Regions from separate parts of the Butyrivibrio sp. AE2005 genome, predicted to be linked through region 1. Evidence: riboswitches for the same ligand, from Rfam matches in the RefSeq annotation. Region 1 holds a riboswitch; each other region holds the start of a gene.

The links. A riboswitch is a leader RNA that binds a small molecule or an ion and turns the genes downstream of it on or off. The one in region 1 is predicted to bind cyclic di-GMP.
Region 2: linked by a shared signal. The riboswitch ahead of DL92_RS0109625 (hypothetical protein) and the one ahead of DL92_RS0104375 (hypothetical protein) in region 1 are both predicted to bind cyclic di-GMP.
Region 3: linked by a shared signal. The riboswitch ahead of DL92_RS20480 (VanW family protein) and the one ahead of DL92_RS0104375 (hypothetical protein) in region 1 are both predicted to bind cyclic di-GMP.

Annotation. Positions count from the first base shown of each region.
Region 1 is NZ_JMMD01000003.1:187,196-194,627, forward strand. Features, by position in the region: gene DL92_RS18180 (metallophosphoesterase family protein) at 1-711, shown strand, start outside; gene DL92_RS0104360 (hypothetical protein) at 708-1,097, opposite strand; gene DL92_RS0104365 (SseB family protein) at 1,375-2,418, shown strand; gene DL92_RS0104370 (hypothetical protein) at 2,498-2,824, opposite strand; cyclic di-GMP riboswitch class I at 3,033-3,119, shown strand; gene DL92_RS0104375 (hypothetical protein) at 3,188-3,853, shown strand; gene DL92_RS0104380 (co-chaperone GroES) at 4,053-4,337, shown strand; gene groL (chaperonin GroEL) at 4,363-5,985, shown strand; gene DL92_RS18185 (peptidoglycan recognition protein family protein) at 6,288-6,935, opposite strand.
Region 2 is NZ_JMMD01000011.1:68,317-75,748, reverse strand. Features, by position in the region: gene DL92_RS0109645 (hypothetical protein) at 1-813, shown strand, start outside; gene DL92_RS0109640 (hypothetical protein) at 944-1,855, shown strand; gene DL92_RS0109630 (PBECR4 domain-containing protein) at 2,415-3,176, shown strand; cyclic di-GMP riboswitch class I at 3,402-3,475, shown strand; gene DL92_RS0109625 (hypothetical protein) at 3,556-4,215, shown strand; gene rsmH (16S rRNA (cytosine(1402)-N(4))-methyltransferase RsmH) at 4,619-5,674, shown strand; gene surE (5'/3'-nucleotidase SurE) at 5,693-6,427, shown strand; gene DL92_RS18875 (putative bifunctional diguanylate cyclase/phosphodiesterase) at 6,503-7,432, shown strand, end outside.
Region 3 is NZ_KK366042.1:45,446-52,877, forward strand. Features, by position in the region: gene DL92_RS0115105 (hypothetical protein) at 1-1,590, shown strand, start outside; gene DL92_RS0115110 (hypothetical protein) at 1,594-2,400, shown strand; cyclic di-GMP riboswitch class I at 2,518-2,591, shown strand; gene DL92_RS20480 (VanW family protein) at 2,666-3,481, shown strand; gene DL92_RS0115120 (ABC transporter ATP-binding protein) at 3,656-5,401, shown strand; gene DL92_RS0115125 (ABC transporter ATP-binding protein) at 5,414-7,354, shown strand.

The DNA.
Region 1 (7,432 bases):
TGCATAATCCGCGGAAACAGAGAAGAGTACCTTCTTAACTACAAGAAAAGAGGCGGAGAAGGCTGGAAAGCCGGATCTTCGAGCGGAAGTCTTCTTTATACTTATAATAATCTTACGGAGAAAGATTTTGATTTTTTTGCTTCGCTTCAGAATCAGGGAATATATGAGATGCCGGGAATGCCGAAATTTCAGTATTGTCATGGTTCGCCCGAGAATACCAGTGAGGTGCTTATCAGAGAAAAGAGAAATACGAAGAGGATACTTGCGCATATGAACACGTCGCTCCTTCTTCACGGGCATGTGCATATTCAGGATGCATATGTTTACAGAGGGAAAAAAACGGTAGGACCCGGATCTATAGGTATTCCGTGGTTCCATGGAGGAAAGACGCAGTTCTGCATTCTTCACGGAAACGGGAAGACATGGGAAGAAGAGCTTATTCAGCTTGAATATAACAGGAAAGAAATTTTAAAGGAATTTAAGGAGTCGGGCCTTTGCAATATTGCACCTGCCTGGGCCGCACTTGCGATGCACACGATAAGGACGGGAGTAGATCTTACTGAAACAGTTATGCTCCGCGCCATGCGATTGTGCGAGCAGGAGCGCGGAGCAGTTAAATGGCCGGATATTCCGGAAAAGTACTGGGCTATAGCTCTTAAAGAGAACTATATCGATCTTGCGGGAAAAGAGATTCCGCATAAAACAAATTAAGTTGTTGTATCAATTGATACAGATGTGTCGGCGGCAGTAGTTTTACTGCCGTCTTTTTCATATTGTTTAAGCTGGTTATCAAGCCAGTTTGATTTGAATTTCTCGTATTTGTCTGTAGTAACTTTGCTTGTGTCTTTGGTATTTGATGTAGAAGTTACTTTCTTTGAATCTGTAGCCTTGTCGGGATCTGAAACAGAAACGTTTGCAGTGCTTCCTGTTTCGCGATATGCATCAAGTGCTGCCTGATTGCCGACTTTTTTCACATATGATTTCATAAGCGACCTGTAAGAGCCGTTTTTTATGCTTGAATAATCCGAAATAAGATTGCTCATATCGGACATGTAATTGTATGAGCCCGATAGACTGTTAAATATATTTGTGCTCATAACATTGCCCTCCTTGTACATGCGATACATCTGTAAACTCAAAACATCCATGTTTTGAAAACGACATTTTCTTAACAGTATTATGTAATATAAGTGCCGTGGATGCAATTTATTTATTATTAAAAGAGTATGAAATAATTATGGCAGGTTTTAAGAGGGCTAATTATTGCTATAAGAGGGCGCACATGGTAAGATGTTAATAGGAAGTTTATATAATTAATTTCCTAATAACGTAGCAGAAGAAACAGCAAAAGACAAAAGGGATATTTTTTTATTAATGACAAGAGAAGAGAGAACACAGCATGCACATGCCATAAGTGACAGGTATGTGCCAAGGATAAGTCCGGATGAAACAGAAACCATGAAGGAGATTAAAAAGCTCCCAATCCAGGATATTATTACGATTCATTCAAATGCGTGTTATGCAGTCGAAAAGGGATTATTTGTAGGTATAAGCAAGGATACCTTAAAGAAGAAGGATGCGCACGCAGTCAGATTTGTTAAGGCAATAGACGTACTTAAGAAGATCATAATAGAAAGGCTTAAGTCAGCGGAATGTCTTTGGACGGTTACAGACAGGATAACTCATTCGCCGTTTATCGATGACGGAAACAGGGTCTGGGTTTTTACGGAAAGAGAGTATGCCGATGAATGTGTCGGTTACTTTATGAAACAGTTCAGAACAACATTTGAAGTAACTGAAATACCTCACAGCGATCTGTTCAGATTCTTTGGTATCTCGGCTTATATGCGCGGAGTAGAGGTTTTTCAGGTAGATATCCTGGCATATTCTGCGATATCTATTAAGAGCGAAGAAATAATCCCGGCGCCGGATTTTAGCAAGACGCCTGCAATAAACCGTCCTGTGATGAATCCGGATTTTTTCCGCTCGGTGGCAAAGTTCCAGGAAGAACGCCTTTACAGTGCCGATTATGACGGGAAAAAAGAAATGCTTAAGAAGCTTGAAGAAGATATAGTCAAAACATTTCGAAGTGCTTCGTTTCTGGTGCCTGTCAAAGGGATGGACCAGATTGCCAAAAGAATTGATGCAAAGGGTTCGGTGAAAAAGGGGACAAAGATTTCCATTCCCTGCCTTTCCAAAGGAAGCGGAAAGAATGAAACTAACGCAACTCCGGTATTTACCGACTGGGATGAATTTAATAAGGTTTATTCCCAGGAAGAGTGGGGCGGCTGGATCTGGAAAGCATCGGATCTTATGGGCGCGCCTGAAGATATGATTGTTGTTAATTCGGGATCGCTTGGCTTTGAGATGTCCAAGGGCATGATCAGAAAAATGCTCGGACGAAAGAAACTTATGTAAATATTTTAGGTATATAAAACCTCCTGTCATTAGAAGTTGGCAGGAGGTATTATTATGAGCTTTTTTGATGTTTTGACATTCAATTTTGGGAATGCTTTGTATCCGGACTTTCATCTTCGGTATCATTCGTAAGAAGCGTGTTTTTCATATATGAATAGTTGATGAGCCTTTCGGCATACTGCTCCGCGATATTATATGCAAAAGATATCTTTCGGATATTTGAATCAATATCGTGCATTGTTATGTTGATCTTGGCTGCCATCATGCGTACGTAGCTTTTGTTGGCGGGATCAAGCTCCATTTTTTCGAACTTTGCCAGGAGTTCATTGATCTCTTTTCTGCAGCTCTCAAGTTCTTTTTTATGCGATGTAAGTTCATCATTGATGAATATTATTTTAGTTTCCATAGCATTTTCCAATCTTAGAGACGAAGTTTCTCTACATTTTTGTAAAATATATGTTAATAAAATGATTATAAATAATTTTTCCGAATGATGCAAGAGTTTGTGCCATAAAAGTGGATTATAAGGCTGAAATATTTGCAAATAAAGGAGAATGCCTGATATGGGGTGGCTGAGATTGATAATATTTTACAGTTATGTTAAAATTAACATATATAAAACAGGGCAAACATATAGCAATGTATGGGCGCAAAGTCGTAAATCTTTTATATTTATATAAAGAGATGGTTTGACTGCAAAATAGCGGGGTGATCTGCTGTTTGTGCGGTCTTTTTTGTTAGTTGGGGTTTTTGAAAGGGAGTTGGTTGTATGAAAAAAAGAATTTTGACATGTTTAATGGCAACAGTGCTGATGTTCGCACTTTCCGGATGTGATGAGCTACCTGAAATAGAGGGACTGCCCGAAATCGAGGGATTACCGGATATAGAGGAAGTATCCGATATAGGTGAATTTGTTGAGTCTTTTATCAATGATGAAAAGGATATTGACATAGAAGGATTATTTAGTGAAAGCAGCTCGGAAGAATCATCCGATGGAGCTTCGGGAGAAGAAGCGGCTACGGAAGCAACTTCCGAGGAACCTGAGCTTCCTGCCGGTTCTTTTGAATACAACGGAAAAGTTGCTTCAATAAATGATGATATTGAAACGATACTGAGTGTTATCAGTACGGAAGATAATCAGACGGGCGATAATTCCGGAAATATCTATTATATTGATACCGATAGAATGATTCTTTTCACTGAAGAGGTCGATGGGGTTAAAAAGCCTGCACAGCTTACGGTTCATGATGAGAACTTAAAGACTTCCAAAGGCATTTCCGTCGGAAGTACGGAAGAAGAATTAAGAGCCGCTTACGGAGAGCCTTCAAGTGAAGCTGATGAGGGAAGCCATATCATGAATTATGATTTCAAGGACTGCGGAATCACGTTTGCAGTGGATGATAAGATTGTTGCGATTACGTATTTTAAGCCATAAAAAAGTATATGATGCAAAAGAGAGAAAAAAAGAGAATATGAAAGAAAAAACGCGAATATAATAAATATGGTATTATATTCGCGTTTGCACATATAAAGCGAAGTCACTAATATATGTTCTTAGAGGTTAGCACTCAACTTAAAAGAGTGCTAACAATTAAAAAGATTATTCAAACCATCATATAAAGGAGGCATTTGTAATGAAATTACAACCACTTGCAGACAGAGTTGTATTAAAGCAGCTTGAAGCAGAAGAGACAACAAAATCAGGAATCGTACTTCCCGGAGCAGAGAAGGAGAAGCCTCAGCAGGCAGAAGTTATCGCTGTCGGACCCGGTGGAGTAGTTGACGGTAAAGAAGTTACTATGCAGGTTAAGAAGGGTGACAATGTTATCTATTCAAAATATGCCGGAACAGAAGTAAAGCTTGATGATGTAACATACATTATTGTTAAGCAGAACGATATACTTGCTATCATTAAATAATCAAACACATTCGGAGGATAAATAAATGGCAAAGACAATTAAGTACGGCGCAGACGCCCGCACAGCTATGGTGGAAGGCGTTAATAAGCTTGCAGATACAGTCAGAGTTACAATCGGACCTAAGGGTAGAAACGTAGTTCTTGATAAATCATACGGTGCACCTACAATCACAAACGACGGTGTTACAATTGCAAAAGAGATCGAGCTTGAAGATGCTTATGAGAACATGGGCGCTCAGCTTGTAAAAGAAGTTGCTACAAAGACAAACGATGTAGCAGGTGACGGAACAACAACAGCTACAGTTCTTGCACAGGCAATGATCAATGAAGGTGTTAAGAACCTTGCTGCAGGTGCTAACCCCATCGTACTCAGAAAGGGCATGAAGAAGGCTACAGAGTGCGCTGTTGAAGCAATCGGAAAGATGGCTACAAAGGTTAAGGGCAAGGATCAGATTATGAGAGTTGCCGCTGTTTCATCTGGAGATGATGAAGTAGGACAGATGATCGCTGACGCTATGGAGAAGGTTTCAAACGACGGCGTTATCACAATCGAAGAGTCAAAGACAATGCAGACTGAGCTTGACCTTGTAGAAGGAATGCAGTTTGACAGAGGATATATTTCAGCATACATGGCTACAGATATGGATAAGATGGAAGCAAATCTTGAAGATCCTTATGTTCTTATCACAGATAAGAAGATTTCAAACATTCAGGATATCCTCCCTCTTCTTGAGCAGATCGTTAAGACAGGATCTAAGCTCCTTATCATTGCCGAGGATGTAGACGGTGAGGCTCTTACAACACTTATCGTTAACAAGCTTCGCGGAACATTCAATGTAGTAGCGGTTAAGGCTCCCGGATACGGTGACAGAAGAAAAGCTATGCTTGAGGATATCGCAATCCTTACAGGTGGTAAGGTTATTTCTTCAGACCTTGGCCTTGAGCTTAAGGATACAACACTTGATGACCTCGGAAGAGCTAAGAGCATCAAGGTAGAAAAAGAGAAGACAACAATCGTTGACGGTCTTGGAGAGAAAGATGAGATCGCAGCAAGAGTTGCTCAGATCAAGAAGCAGATTGAAGATACAACATCAGATTTCGATAAAGAAAAGCTTCAGGAGAGACTTGCTAAGCTTGCAGGCGGTGTAGCCGTTATCAGAGTAGGTGCTGCAACAGAGACTGAAATGAAAGAAGCTAAGTACAGAATGGAAGACGCTCTCAACGCTACAAGAGCTGCTGTAGAAGAAGGTATCATCTTCGGTGGTGGATCGGCTTATATCCACGCATCTAAGGAAGTTGAGAAGCTTGCAGCAAGCCTTGAGGGAGATGAGAAGACAGGTGCTAACGTAGTTCTTAAGGCACTTGAGGCTCCTCTTTTCCACATCGCTAACAACGCAGGTCTTGACGGATCTGTTATCGTTAACAAGGTTAAAGAGAGCAAAGTCGGCGTAGGCTTCAATGCATACTCAGAAGAGTACGTAGACATGGTTAAGGACGGAATCATCGATCCTGCCAAGGTTACAAGAAGCGCTATCCAGAACGCTACATCCGTTGCATCAAGCTTCCTTACAACAGAAGCAGCCGTAGCAACAATCAAAGAACCCGCTCCCGCAATGCCCGCTGGGGGACCCGGTATGGGGATGATGTAAGCGATAACGAGCAAAACTCGCCAAGCACATAATCAATCGCCACGTAGTGGTCAAAATAAAAAAGAGAACTGCCCTCAAGCTTGCTTGAAAGGGCAGTTCTCTTTTTTATTTTGAAAAGCTCCGAAGGAGCGTGATTGATTATGCGCTTGGCAGAGCTTTGCGACAACGGACGACAAGAGAAAAAGCACCACATCGTACTGATTATTTATAAGCAATGTACGATGTGGTGCTTTTTTCTTGTATGGGCGCTCGCACTATGCCATCATCGCATAGCCGCTCGCAATTCCCCAACTCACACTCTTTTAATAATAAATCTCTTCATACTCCTCAACCGGTGTCTCATACGAATACTCTATATATTCCGCATTATCTGCATAATAATCATTAGATTCACTATAATCTACATCCTCACTATTCTCCGCAGAATAATCTTCAGTATCATCTTCAGTATCATCACTATCATCCAGACCATAATTTATGTCGTCTTCAGATGCATGCTTGGGATATGTACTTGTAACTTCTTTTCCCTCTTCGGCAGCCTTTAGATCTGCCTTAAACTGATCCCACTTTTCCGGATTTTTTACATAATACATCGGACACTCTTTTCCGGTAACTTCGTAATGCCTTATAACATGGTCCGTACTGAGATTAAATGTTGCTCTGAGCCAGTTTACGAGCTTTATCAGAGACTGGTAAGACTCATCTGTAAATTCGCCTGTGACATCCGGGTGGCATACCTCAATAGAAATGGTGTCTTTGTTTCTGTCATTACTTGAAGCGGACTTTTCAGTGAGAGGAACGCACATTATTATCTCGCCATCCATTCCTACAACAAAATGTGAGCATACATCTGAATCCTGCTGGTTGTAGAAATCTCTGTTCTGCTGTGCGGTAGTCCTTGGGTTACCGACATAATGGATTACAATGTCATTTATACCTTCAAGAATCACACCACTTCTTGATGGGTTGCCTTGATCTATAAGTTGAACATCTATCCAAGATGGAATTTTTGTCTCTGCAGCAATCTCAACGTTACTTTTTTTGGATAAAATCAGGAATGCTTGTGCTCCGAGTGATATCAGTATGATTAATTCTATAAAAAGAAAAATTACATTTTTTTTGAGTTTGTTTTTCCTTTTTGGAGCAGTTTTTTTTGTTTGGTTCCGTTGCCTTATATTTTTACTTTCGTTAAAATTTATTATGCGATTGTTCGGCATGAATTGTGCCGGTTGTGCTGCCATGTGTCTGTTCATATCTTTATACTTTCTTTTGCTGTAATAGATTGAATAAATATGTTAAGGGGGGGTTATTGTTTAGTAATAGTGTATTAACACTCCTAGTACACTTATACCATGTTTTAGAAATAGTGTCAATGATTATCATTAAGAAAAATAATATACGAAATAAAACACGTCTTGACACCGCCCAAAACTCGTAGTACTATACC
Region 2 (7,432 bases), on a different contig from region 1:
CAGATGCAGTCTATTAAAGATGAGATAAAGCGCCTTCAGGACGAGATCAACGAAAAGACTGCGGATACACTGGAGAATGATGCCAGGTTAAAAGAACTCCAGGAAGCATATGGAATTGATCCGGACAGCGAAGAGAATAATGAGCTTTCAAAACTTGCTTTTAAGATGAATAATTCCAAGGATGGTTTATCTGATGAAGAAAAAAGCAAAATGTCAGAGTATCAGCAGCAGGCTTTATACTATGTTGCGAAGAATCAGCAGAATTCACTTGATATAGACAGGGCAAAAGCTCAGCAGATGGGAAATGTTCAGGGCTATGCAGATATGAAAAGAGAACGTGCTAAGTCTCAGGATATGCTGAAAGCTCAGGATGAAGCTGAAGATATTATTGAAGCTGCTAACGGAGAGACTTTAGCTCTTTTGACGCAGGAAGCAGTCGATCACGTTGACGAAGAGCAGAAGGAGCGCGAGGAAGAAGCAAAAGAAGCTGCCGAAAAGAAGAAAGAAGAGAAGAAGGAAGAAGCAAAGAAACTCGAAAAAGAAGCTATGCAGCAGGAAATGATAGAGAATATCAAGGAACACGCTGCAGAGAGCCAGAGAACCAGTGCTGATACCAAACGGGCTATTGCAAGAAGAGAACGTGCAGAAGCTGACAGCATGGGAGCAGAGGATGCCCAGAGAACTATTATTTCTGAGGGTGCATCTATGGAGGATACGCAGAATGCTGTTAATTCTGAAATTACGAATATCCTCAATAAGCTGAGCTTACTTTCAAATGATGTTAAGGGCAGCACTGTTGACAGTCAGATATAAGAAGAACGCTATTCATGACATAGATGATGCTATTGGTGACATTAGTATTATCTGATAAAGGATTGATGCCGAAAGGAAAAAGAGAAACCCTTGTGATATTCACAAATCATGTACAAGGAGGTAGATGATTATGGCAGGAATCAATATAACTCCAGTGAACAGACAGGTAAAAGACGTTAGTCAGGATATATATGCTGCAAAGTTGCAGCGTGACGAGATGCAGACAAAATCTGTAAATAAGGATGAGAGCAGTGGCTTACAGAACGCGGTTGCCGATAAACTAAGTGATAAATCTAAAATTAATACTGCTTTCTCAGATACGGCAGCTACCTTGTCTATTTCTGCTTTAGGTGCTGAAGAATTAGAAAAAGTGAGAGATTCCTGGAATAATCATCCTGTAAGCGCTTTATATGAAAAAGACATACCGGTAAGCAAAAATGCAGAAGGTGTTTATAAAATTGGCGGAGCTTCTTTTAATGATGAGGAGTTATCTGCTGCAAGAGATCTGATAACAGGTATCGGAAGTCAGTTAAAGAATGGATATCTCAGTTACAGAGATTATGCAAAGATGGAAGTAGCGCAGAAGGTTGTTGATAAATGTGCTACTGAAGGATTTAATGAAGATCAGGCAAAAGCTATTAGCCGGGCTATGAAAGACTATAATCATAACCTGATCAGAACTCAGGAAAGGATGCTGGCAAATAAGAAAACCAAGACCAATGATGACCCTGCATCAGGAAAATATTTTGGCATTGAGGTTTATTTGCCAAATGAAGTAAGAAAATCAACTAATGAGTATGCGAGCACAGATATAGCAACAAATCAGAATCTTATTGCAAACATCCGTGACAACATTAGAAACACAGACCTTTCCGACAAAAATGCTGTCAACAAGTTGATAACCTCGTATGAAGATATGATGAGACCTGCTTATAATGCACAATATCCAAATAGCATTAAGGCTAACGTGGATGATGCACTTTCTAAGGATATAAGCGAATTTCTTAAAATTATCGAATATGCAGACAAGTTTGTTAGATAGCAGAGTTGTATACTGTAACAGGTTTTATACGGATATATTCAGAGAGAAGCAGGAAATCCTTTGCTTCTCTTCTTTTTGTTTGTGGTCATGGAATGTTATAATGACGTGGAAATGCGTAAACTAACATAAATGGGGAAATGCTATGCAACTAGAAAAGCAAGTTGCTAATACCATATTTGACAGAAGGGATTATGAGGAAACATTCTTTATTAATCGACTAGGAGTTGATAGAAAAAACATGTTTGCGTTTTAAAGGACAATTGGGCTGAGAATTGGAAAGAGATAGTTATATCGATGTGTTAAAATTCTATGAAGAATGCTGTTATTGCTTGTAAAACAGTATCCTTTATCGTATTATTTAATTAGAAAAAGTTGACTTTGTTGTGGTGATAATGTATCATATAGGTCTATTGTATTAAAAGATATGCAGGCTCACTTGCTGAGGGATTCACGTCGGCTGAACCGGGCACTCCCCTGCTTAAAAAATAATCGTGAACGATTGCCGATAGTAAAGCTTTTGGCTCTGGCCAAGAGCTTTACTTTATTTTTGGAGATAATCATGGACATTACAGATATCAGGAAATGCGCTCAGGCATTTGCCACTTATTATCTTGAAAGCTTTTATATTGTTGTTACATACAATGGGAATGGATTTATCCTTATTGGTGAGACAGATAATTTTCCACATCTGATAGGAATATCAAAGCAAATCTATAATTCTAATGGATACAGAACACCAAAGAAGTTGTATAGAGACATTGCTGATGGGCAATCTATCAGTACGAAGATTGTCCCCAATGTCATATCGACAACTTCCAAAATGTATAAGAAAGTTCGAAACTTTATCAGCAATAGAGATGTTCTAATTAGCAATAGCTGTCCTATAATCTTGAGATATGATCCTCAAAAATCAAATCGTAAGCTTAATAATGTAGATATACTTATATCAGATTTGAATAAAGGATATATGTTGGGGTGGATATACAATGCAAAAATTAGAGTGAATTCAGACATTGATATCACGAAGTATTGCATCAGTACATGGATAGATGAGTCTGACGGAAATGTTCAGGGTAAAGAAAAATATATGCCTGGGCAGGATGTGGAGCTTATTAAAACTGTGTTGGTATTTGATAAGAATTCAGAACTCCTTCGCCAGAAAGAGTATAAGTACAGTGCTAAGCAGAAATTGCAAATATTAGATTCATGTTGTAGAAATAATTGCAATTTATTGTTGGATGACAATAATGCTCGGAATTATATTAAACTTGCAAAAGAAAAAAATATTTTGTGTTCTATAAATGGAGTTATTCATACCTAAGACATTGATGTGAGAATTGTATGGGGAAGTCGATAGAAACTGTTTGACCAGTTGTTTGACCTTTCGGTCAGTCGGTGTTGTCAAACCTCCTTTCCGTGCGGGCTTTGAGATTTTTCAATCGTGTTCGAATCACGTCACTCCGATTGAATAATAAGGCTACAAACATAGTATTATCTAAGTTTGTAGTCTTTTTTTCTGGGTAAAGTATCATCCCGTTTATTCTTGAATAATTAAGGGCAAAATTAGAGAAATCTAATGACGCAAAGCTATAGGGTCCGAAAGGATAGCCAGTTACAGTTTTATTGCGATGCGTAGGTATCGCTTTTTTTGCGCTTTTTATATTAAAACAAAGGCTAACGAAGAGGAGACTGATTGAGGTATGAAAAAAGGCAATGAAATGAACAAAGAAGAATTACGAGATGCATTGAAAAAAGCTTATGACAAGCTGAATGAGAACGAATTTAGCGATCTTGATGATCAGGAAGAATTTTTATTAAGTGATTACGACTATAAAAATACAAAACTCCAAATTAGAGCTCATGGAGGCGTTGGTGCAGCAATTAAATGGTTTTTGATCGGATACTTTGGTTATGAATTAATTTATTGCGGAATCATGGAATTAGTATTTTACGCGAGCCCGGAGTTTCTTGCTAAACTGAATTCGGATCAAAATTTGGCAAAGTTTTTCGTAGGGTTGTTATTTGCCGGAGTTGGAGTCGGTATACTTTTGGCAATCATAGTAAAGAGAAAAGCCATTAATAAAATTGTGAAGATTACTGAAGAAATAAAAATGAATATTTCTGAGCTTGATAAAATGCGCAAAGAACGCATAGATAAATATCCTGAAATATTTGGCTTTATTCCCGAAAAATATAACGATAAAACTGTCATAGCAAAGATATTGGAATATCTAGACAATATGCGTGCTGACAATCTTAAAGAAGCAATCAATCTTCTTGAACAGGAAATAGCTACGGAACAATATAAGAATGAGATAAGACAAGAAATCGACGATTTGTATATTGATTCTGTTTACTGATATTGTAGTGTGATTTTGTAAGAAATGTGACTAATTCGAGCGTTACGGAGCTCCTTAGTCACATTTTTTCTTGAAAATAGGGAGTTTTGGAGTTCTAGATGAGGAAATGAAGGGGAGATTTTGACTATAACAAATGTTATCAAATGTATTAGTCACTGTGGCCTTGGAAATCCGGGGAAAAGTGTGACTAATTCGATATGTTTTTGCTCTATTAGTCAAAAAAAGGATTTTGCGACCGGATCGGGCTAAAAATCCTGCAAAAATATGATACACTACACTTTAGTACATTGTTTTTTGACCTGCCGGAGCCGGCCAAAAGAAGATGTAGCAAAATCACAGTGTATGCGCCGAAATAAAAGCGGATGCACCAAAAAACAAAGCAAATACACCAAAATCACAGCGAATGGAGAAGAGTGTGGAAGAAAAGCAGCATAAGAGAAGAGTTCGTTATTCGGGAAAATATCCCAAGAAGTTTGAAGAGAAGTACAAGGAGCACAATCCGGAGAAGTACAAGGATGTGGTGGAGCATGTAATATCCAAGGGTTCGACGCCTGCGGGGATGCATATTTCCATTATGGTAAAAGAAATCTTGGATTTCTTGCAGATAGAGCCGGGACAGCAGGGGCTTGATTGTACGCTTGGGTACGGCGGACATACTTCAAAGATGCTTGAAAAACTGCAGGGGAAAGGCTGTATCTACGGACTTGATATCGATCCGATAGAATCGAAGAAGACTGTAGAGAGGCTCAGAAACGCAGGATATGGAGAGGATGTATTCAAGTTCAGGCAGATGAACTTTGAGAATATAGATAAAGTGTGTGATGAAGCCGGAAAGTTTGATTTTGTTCTGGCAGATCTTGGAGTGTCTTCCATGCAGATAGATAACCCTGAAAGGGGCTTTTCTTACAAGATTGACGGGCCTCTTGATCTTAGGCTCAATCCGGACAGCGGAGAATCGGCAGCTGAGCGCCTTCACAACATAACCAAAGAAGAGTTTGTGGGTATGCTTGTAGAGAACTCAGATGAACCTTATGCGGAAGAGATTGCGGAAAAAGTTTTTTCGCTAATGAAAAAAGGCAATCCCATGGATACGACAACCGCGCTTCGTGAGGCGATAGAAGCGGCGCTTTGGAAGGTTCCTAAAGAGGAAAAAGCGGTAACGATAAAAAAGAGTTGCGCCAGAGTTTTTCAGGCGCTCAGAATAGATGTAAACAGTGAATTTGAAGTGCTGTATTCTTTTCTTGATAAGCTTCCGTCAATACTTAACGAGGGCGGAAGAGTGGCGATACTTACGTTTCATTCGGGAGAAGACAGGCTTGTTAAGAAGTCTTTTAAAGAGCATAAAAAAGCCGGCATATACAGCGAGATATCAGAAGATGTGATAAGGCCGTCCGCGGAGGAGTGCAGGATAAATCCCAGAAGCAAATCCACCAAGATGAGATGGGCTGTAAGGAACTGATAGTGGAGAAAGGACAGAATGACTAGAAGGATTCTCATAACCAATGATGACGGAATAAAGTCCGAGGGACTTTTAAGACTTGTAAAAGAGGCGGTAAAATTCGGGGAAGTATGGATCGTGGCTCCTGAAAGCGAGAGGAGTGCGGCATCTCACAGTATAACCCTTAGGCATGCGATAGATATATTCCCTGTGGAATATCCTGTTGATGGCGAACATGAAGTTCATGCATACTCATGTAGCGGAACTCCGGGGGATTGCGTAAGACTCGGTTGCACAACTATAGTTCCCGGCGGGCCTACGGTGGTACTTTGCGGAATAAACTTTGGGTACAATGTTGCCTCGGATATTCAGTATTCGGCTACATGCGGATCGGCTTTTGAGGCTGAGTTTCAGGGTGTTTCCGCAATCGCTTTTTCCGAAGGCGCAGGCGAATGTCACGAAGTATCCGACAAATATCTCTACGAGATCTTAGAAAAACTCATAGATACAGAATTTGTTCCCGGAAAGATTTATAACGTTAACTTCCCGTTCTGTCCACTATCAGAGTGTAAAGGCATTCTCTATGACCGCGAAGTGTCGCGCGGCATGGTCTATAAGGACGGATACAAAGAAGTTGAGAAACTAGAGAACGGCGGAGCCAGATACATGGTGGACGGCGTGTTTACGCCCGAAGCAGAAGATGGCACCGACTACAGAGCGGTTCTTGACAATTATGTGTCTGTCGGAACAGTTATGAACGTTGGAAATATATAATCTTTATCAGAATTAATTATCGGTGTTTCTGTTTTTTGCTGGAATAAATTATCAGAATATTATAAAATTTAAAATATGAATACTGAAAAAATCTTTGGTAAAAATGCATATTTTTATAATAAAGAATCAGATCCTGAAGAACTTCTTAAACTTATTTCTTATGGTGTTCAGCAAGATGATAACGGGTATATATTCCTCGATAACAACGGAAAATGCGTCTATGCAAACAGAAAAGCCTATAGCATGTTTTATGTCATGGAAGATCTGGATCTTTTGTATGAGGCATTTGAAGCGTGGAAAAGGTCTCTTGGTATAGAGGCGGATGCTACGACCTGGTGCAGGATCTATAATTCTACGGGAAAAGAGCGCCTTTATCGCGTAAGATTTAGAAGGGTTCACGATGAGAGCGGCAAGATCATAGGAAGTGTCTACTCTATTCAGAATATTTCCGATTCGCTTGAGGGCGAGTACGGTGAGCAGTACAGGCTTACGCATGACGATCTCACACAGCTTTATAACAAAGAGGGATTTATCGGGGCTGTAAGAAATCTTTTCCAGAATTCGCCCGAGGAAAGGCAGTTTGTACTTGTTTATTCCAATATCAGAGACTTTAAGCTTATAAATCAGCTCTTTGGAATAGACAAAGGAAATGATATCCTTGTAAACATCGCGGATGCCATATCGCAGAGAGTCAGAGAAGAAGATGTTTACGGAAGAATAAACGGTGATCAGTTTGCTCTTTGCCTGCCGAAGGAGAGATTCGATGAGGCAAGCTTTAAGAGTGCTGTAAAAGAAGTCACCAACCGCCTTACGAGCACGTCTTATTCCGTGCATATCCAGCTTGGAGTGTATGAGATAAGAGACAAGGATATGGATGTTTCGCTCATGTGCGACAGGGCATACATGGCGTGCAAATCGATCACCAAGGACGGAGTATGCGAGATAGCGTGGTACAGCGATGATATGCTTATCAACGCTCTTTTGGAAAAAGAAATCCTTTCAAGC
Region 3 (7,432 bases), on a different contig from region 1:
GCAAATAACGGGAAGCTCTCAGCATTAAGAAGAATATATAATTCGTCACGAGATGTTACTTTTACAGGTAAGGGATCAGAAAGTTTTTTTGGACATTGTGATAATTATGTTGTTCTTATAGATGCCATCATGACTGCAAATGATTGTGATATTGCAGATAATAAAACTCTGTGGGCTATGCTTGGCTTTGATATTCTTGATGGCAGTGTTATTTTACCCAAAAAAAGAGAAGCAAAGCAAAATGAAGAGCATGAACGTCATGAAGCCGATAAAGCAAAAAGGAGAAGAGATTCTGCGCCTGAAGATGAAAAAGGGTATTGGGATTCAAAATATCATAATCATTTGAATAGGGCAGATATTTATGAGGAAGAATACAATTACTGGAAAGGACTCGAAGAGAAGTTTGATCAGATAGAAACTGACTCAAAAGGTTTATTTAAGGATAGTGTGTCTATTAGGACAGCAGCAACAAATGGACTTAAGGAACTTTCAAGAGATTTTTCTACTAAATCATTTGTATTCTTTTATAACCCGCTTTGGAAAAACGGCATAGAAAAACTGTGTAATCAGGTTTCCATGGTTGATAAATGCAAGGAAAAGTGGAAAGATGGAAACGGTGCATATAATCTTGATGTTTTAAAAGATATATTAAATAATAGGATGGATGAGCTATCTGCACCTGAAGTTACGGCTTTCGAGGAGGTTCTTAAGGAACTACATCCAGAGGCACAGAAGAAGGTTATCGGACGTGCCGTTGCCGGAGATGCTGACATAAAAGGTCTTATTAAGGGGATTACTAAGTCTGTCGGAGCCGAAGGTAAATTTGGCGTTGATGTATATGATATTGCAACTTCAGATAATGATAAAGGTTCTAAAAGAGTAGCAGGGTTTAAGCTAGTGCAGGATGTTGAGACTACGTTCGCGACTTGGGCGAGCACACTAGTTTACAGTGGAGATATAAAAAAAGCAAATGGTATGCTTTTTTCGAGTGCTAAAAAGGGAAGTTTTCTTGAACTTATTTCTGAAAAAGGTGCTGAATTAAAAAACGTAAGCAGAGGAGAAGTTGCAAAAAGATCTTTAAAGTATGATGCAGAGTCATATTTATTCAAGAATGTAAAAAAAGCTGGGGCTGAAGCTATAGAAAATGCTGATGACTTAACTGGACAAGCATTAAAAAATGTAGGAAGAGAAGCAGAACGTGCTGCAAAACTAAAGAATTTTAAAGCAGGAGTAAAGTGGGCTGGAGCCATTGCGGATTTTGCATTTAATGTGGTTGATAATTTTGAAGAACAGGAACAGGCACGCATATCAGGTGTTGAGATGACAAATGGAAGAGTAGTGGCTGAGTCAGTAATTGAAACAGGAGTAGATGTAGTTTTATCAATTGGTGGAACTGCATTGGCAGGATTTATACTCGGGTCAGGTGCACCGGTCTTGGCAGTAGGAGCTGTTAGCGTAGGTGTGGTTTGGGCGGCAAATTCTCTCATGGAGATGGCAATCGGAAAAGATATAGCAGAACTTGCTTCTGATGCATTGTGTGATGCTCCAAAAGCAGTGGTAAGTTTTACATCAGAAGTATTTGGGGGTTAAGTTATGTATATAGTAACGATAGCAACAATAATAGCATTGGAACTTCTAATAGCTACATTTGCTTTTATACTTAGAGTTATTCCGTTAAAGAATTACCATAAAAATATTGCCAAAGTACAGATTGCCTTACTGGGAATAGCTTCTTTACTGGGAGCGTTTGTTTGTATATATATAATGACTACTTCTAATCCATCAATGTTTGATGAGAGCAGGTGGGATATAGAGCTTGCAGGAACATTCTTTTTTTTATATTTTATATTGTTTGCGGGATCTGTATATCGATATTTCTCAGAAAAAAATATAAGGAATAATAAAGAAAAGATTTTTGAACTAAAAGCCACAGAATACAAGATAATAAAATATACGGATTTAATGCTGGGAAATTATGCTTTTATGCCGAATGTAAAATCTTATTGCGAATTTGAAGGAGGCAGAATTTTATTTACACAAAATATGCCTGCAAAGGAAAAAGATTGTGCATTTACATGTATAAGAATAAAAAAAGGGATATATGAATGTGTTTCATATGAGCTTTTATCCGGCGAAAAAGAAGGTAACTCTTTCGAAATTATTAAAAGGATACTTTTTTTTGTTGCTGCGATCGAAGCATGCTTGTTTGTAATATATATATCTCAATTATCAATTGTTGATATAAATATTGTTGGTCGATTGGCTGGTGGGATAGGTTTGATTCTATTTGGAGCTGCTACACTTGGATTGCTAAGAGGGGCGAGGGGAATATTATCAATGTTATTGCGGTTGCTTTCATATGCTTTAATTTTGACAGGTATAATTAATCTTTTTATGTAAAGTGCGTTGAGTGAAATATAGCTGAAGTGAAATTGCAGAATGATAAATTTCATTATGGACTTTAATCGGACCTTACGGTATAATTACTCTGTTTTAATAAAAAAAGAACTATATATAGATAATTATTGGCAAAATTAGAGAAATCTAATGACGCAAAGCTATAGGGTCCGAAAGGACAGCCAGTTGCAATTGATCTGATAGCGATGCGTAAGTATCGCTATTTTTTATTTGGAAAAATCTAGAAAAAAGGAATTACGTGCAAGCAATGAGAAAGAAAAGTATTACTATGGCAATCGCAGTGCCGGTGCTGTGCGCAACAATCATCGGATATGGAAATAATTCATCATCACCTGAAGAAGTTTTTGTACATATGGAAGAAACATTTGCTCCGGGAGATCAGGAAGGAATTACTGAAACAGTTGAAGCCGGCGCAGAAGTGGTGAATCCTGTTGAAGATAATGCAGTTACAGAGGAAGTTGTAAGCGAAGCACCTGTTGCTGAAGCTCCGGCTCCGGCACCTGAAAATATAGCTTGGGCAAGCATCGGTCATGAAGATATCATGCTGTATCCCGCTAATGAGGATGCAAATAACGTAAATGCGAGAGTCGCATGCGGATATATAAACGGATATATTGTAAAACCGGGAGAGACATTCTCATACGCAAGCACGATCGGAAGGGGAACACCACCTGAAAAAGGATATGTTATAGCACATGTTGTCGGAGGATATGATTACGGCGGAGGCGTATGTAAGATAAGCAGCGCTCTTTACCACGCAGCAATGAATGCCGGTTGCAAGATTGTTGAAAGACACAATCATTCAAAACCTGTTGACTACTATAAGCAGGGAGATGATGCAGCTATTGCATACAAAACCAGAAAAGACTTCAGGTTCAGGAATATATTTGACCATGATGTTATGATACAGGCAGCTTACGATGAAACCGGATATCATCTTGATATCCTTGCACCGCAGCCTGCAGGAATGCCTGTCGCACCTGCTCCTCAAACTGAAGGAACACCGGTTGTTCTTGCACCACAGCCTGAAGGAACACCGAATACTCCTGATCCTCAGCTTTAAAAAATTGATTTACGATTAAAAATAGAAAGCACCTCTTTCTTGGATGATGGTTCTAAACCAGATCCGGTGATGAAAGAAGGTGCTTTTTTAATCTTAAATAACTATAAAATCAATTGAACACAATTTTTTTTAGTTATATAATACTTGATTGAAGATTACAACAGGAGAGAGACTATGATAAAAACGTTAGGTAAAGAACTAAAAGAATATAAGCTCGTATCCGTTTTGACGCCGCTTTGTATGATCGGTGAAGTTGCGGCGGAGATGATCATCCCAAAGCTTATGGGAAAGATTGTCGACAACGGTATATACGGAGAGAACATGGCGTATATTTTCAGAGTGGGCATTATGATGCTTTTGATCGCTCTGTTTGGACTCGCTGCGGGACTTGGAGGAGCGTATTACGGATCGAAGGCGTCTACAGGTCTTGCAAAGAACCTCAGAAAGGCTATGTTCGATAATATTCAGACTTTTTCTTTTTCCAATATAGACAAATTCTCTACATCGGGCCTTGTAACAAGGCTTACAACCGATGTCACCAATATTCAGAATGCATATATGATGCTTCTCAGAATGGCAATGAGAGCGCCGGCGACCGTTATTGGCGCGATGATCATGTCATTTATGATCAACCCCAAGCTTGCTACGATCTATCTCGTGGCTGTAGGTGTTCTTGCCACGTTCATGGCTATTATCATGAGTAAGGCGACTGTTTATTTCAAAGAAGTTTTTGAAAAATATGATGAACTCAATGAGAGTGTTCAGGAGAATGTTTCCGCGATCAGAGTGGTAAAGGCTTATGTTCGTGAGGACTATGAGAATGATAAGTTCAAAAAAGCTGCCGGAAACATTTACAACATGTTTGTAAGAGCTGAGATGAACGTTATTAAGATGGGACCTATGATGACGGCTACCGTTTATGTGTGCATCCTTCTGATAAGCTGGGTCGGCGCGCACATGATCGTTGCGGGAAGCCTTACAACAGGTGAACTCATGGGACTTTTGGCTTATTGCATGAATATCCTTATGAGTATGATGTTCCTTGCAATTATCTTTGTTATGCTCACTATGGCACAGGCAAGCGGAAAGCGTATCGCAGAAGTTTTGGAAGAGACACCCGATATCACAAATAAGCCAAACGCGATCACAGCAGTTCCCGATGGAAGCATCAGTTTTGAGCATGTAATTTTTGCATACAATACGACTTCGGAAGAGCCTGTTTTAAAAGACATCAATATTGATATCAAGTCAGGTGAAACAATCGGAATTATCGGTGGAACAGGATCTGCCAAGTCTTCTTTGGTTAACCTTATCAGCAGACTTTATGATGTAACTGAAGGTGCCGTTAAGGTAGGTGGAATCGACGTAAGAGATTATGATATGGAGACACTCAGGGATCAGGTTTCCGTGGTGCTTCAAAAGAATGTTCTTTTCTCCGGAACTATAATAGAAAACCTCAGATGGGGCGATAAGAACGCGACAAAAGAGGATTGCATAAGAGCCTGCAAGATGGCTTGTGCAGATGAATTTATTGAGAGAATGCCCGATGGATATGACACATATATAGAGCAGGGCGGTGCCAATGTATCAGGCGGTCAGAGACAGAGACTTTGTATTGCAAGAGCGCTTCTTAAAAAGCCCAAGATACTTATTCTCGACGATTCAACAAGTGCGGTTGATACAGCTACGGATGCCAAGATCAGAAAGGCGTTCGCAGAGGAAATACCCGGAACTACCAAGCTTATCATTGCACAGAGAATCGCGTCCGTTCAGGAATGCGACAGGATAATCGTCATGGATGACGGTCAGATCAGCGGTTTTGGAACACACAAAGAGCTTCTTGAGAATAACACTATTTACAGAGAAGTATACGAATCGCAGACCGGTGGTGCAAATGCAGACTTTGATAAGCAGGCTTAAGGAGGATTCATTATGGCAGAAGAAGCAAAAGAGATAAAAGTAGGGCCGGGCGGCGGTAACAGACGCGGCATGCCAAAGCCTAAGATTGAAAATCCCGGAGCTCTTTTTAAAAGGCTCATGGGTTATGTGTTTAGATATTATCCTGTGCACATGGTTACTGTTTTGGTGTGCATACTTATAACGGTTGCCTCAAATATTCAGGGAACATTTTTTACAAAAAGTCTTATTGACTCGTATATACAGCCAATGCTCGACAGCGGAAGCAATGATTTCGGGCCGCTTCTTGGTGCTATAGGAAGAGTTGCGATTTTCTATGCTCTCGGTGCATTGTCGGCATACGTTCAGTCAAGAGTAATGGTATATATCAATCAGGGAACGCTCAGAAGACTTCGTGAGGAGCTTTTTACCCATATGGAAAGCCTTCCCATCAAGTATTTTGATACAAATGCGCACGGCGATATCATGTCAATTTATACAAACGATATCGACACGCTCAGACAGATGATAAGCCAGAGTATTCCCCAGCTTATCAACAGCGGAATTACGATTGTCAGCGTGCTTGTTTCAATGTTTATTCTTAGCATACCGCTTACTTTTGTGACTCTTGTTATGGTCGGAGTTATGCTTTTTTGCTCAGCTATGGCTACCAAGGCTTCGGGAAAAAACTTTGTGGAGCAGCAAAAGAACCTCGGTGCGCTTAACGGTTACATTGAAGAGATGATGACGGGACAGAAGGTGGTTAAGGTATTTAATCACGAGTCTGAGAGTATTGTGAAGTTTGATGAGCTTAATGAAGCTCTTTGCAGCAGTGCATTTAAGGCTAATGCTTTTTCGGGATCTCTTGGTCCTATAAACGCACAGCTTGGAAATACAAGTTATGTTATCTGTGCGATGGTCGGCGGTGCGATAGCTCTTTCTGATAATATTGCCGTAGGCTTTACAGTTGGTGCGCTTGCATCCTTCCTTACATTTAACAGAAATTTCAGTATGCCGATTAACCAAGTCAGCATGCAGCTTAATTCGATAGTTATGGCTCTTGCCGGTGCGGATCGTATCTTTAAGCTTCTCGATGCACAGCCTGAGACAGATGACGGCTACGTAATGCTTGTCGATGCGATTGAGGAGAACGGCGAGATAAAAGAGGCCGATCATCATACGGGTCACTGGGCTTGGAAGCACTATCACAAGGCTACCGATACGACAACTTACCAGCCGATGGAGGGTGATGTAACTTTCAACGGCGTGGACTTTGGGTATACGGATGAAAAGATGGTTCTTCATGATATCGTTCTTCATGCAACACCCGGACAGAAGATTGCTTTTGTAGGTTCTACGGGAGCAGGAAAAACCACGATAACAAACCTGATCAACAGATTCTATGACATTCAGGACGGTAAGATCAGATATGACAACATCAATATCAATAAGATAAAAAAAGCGGACCTTCGCCGCTCGCTCGGAATAGTGCTTCAGGATACGCATTTATTTACGGGTACGGTTAAGGACAACATCAGATACGGCAAGCTTAATGCAACTGATGAGGAAGTAATCGCAGCAGCAAAACTTGCAAATGCACACAGCTTTATCAAGAGGCTTCCCGAGGGTTATGACACTATGCTTACAGGTGATGGAGCCAATCTGTCACAGGGACAGCGTCAGCTCCTTGCTATTGCAAGAGCAGCTATTGCAGATCCTCCGGTACTTATCCTTGATGAAGCTACATCTTCGATTGATACGAGAACAGAGAAGATTGTTCAGGACGGTATGGACAGGCTTATGAAGGGCAGAACGACCTTTGTAATTGCACACAGGCTTTCAACCGTCAAGAACAGTGATTGCATAATTGTCCTTGAGCAGGGACGCATCGTAGAGCAGGGTACGCACGACGAACTCATCGCCAAGAAGCAGAGATATTACCAGCTCTACACCGGCATGAAATCCGAGACAGCGTAAAGTAGCCACGCCGTAGAACCGGCGATCGGGCTTTTGAGAATATTTTTCGAAATCGTCGCGTGTATTGACATTCAAGGC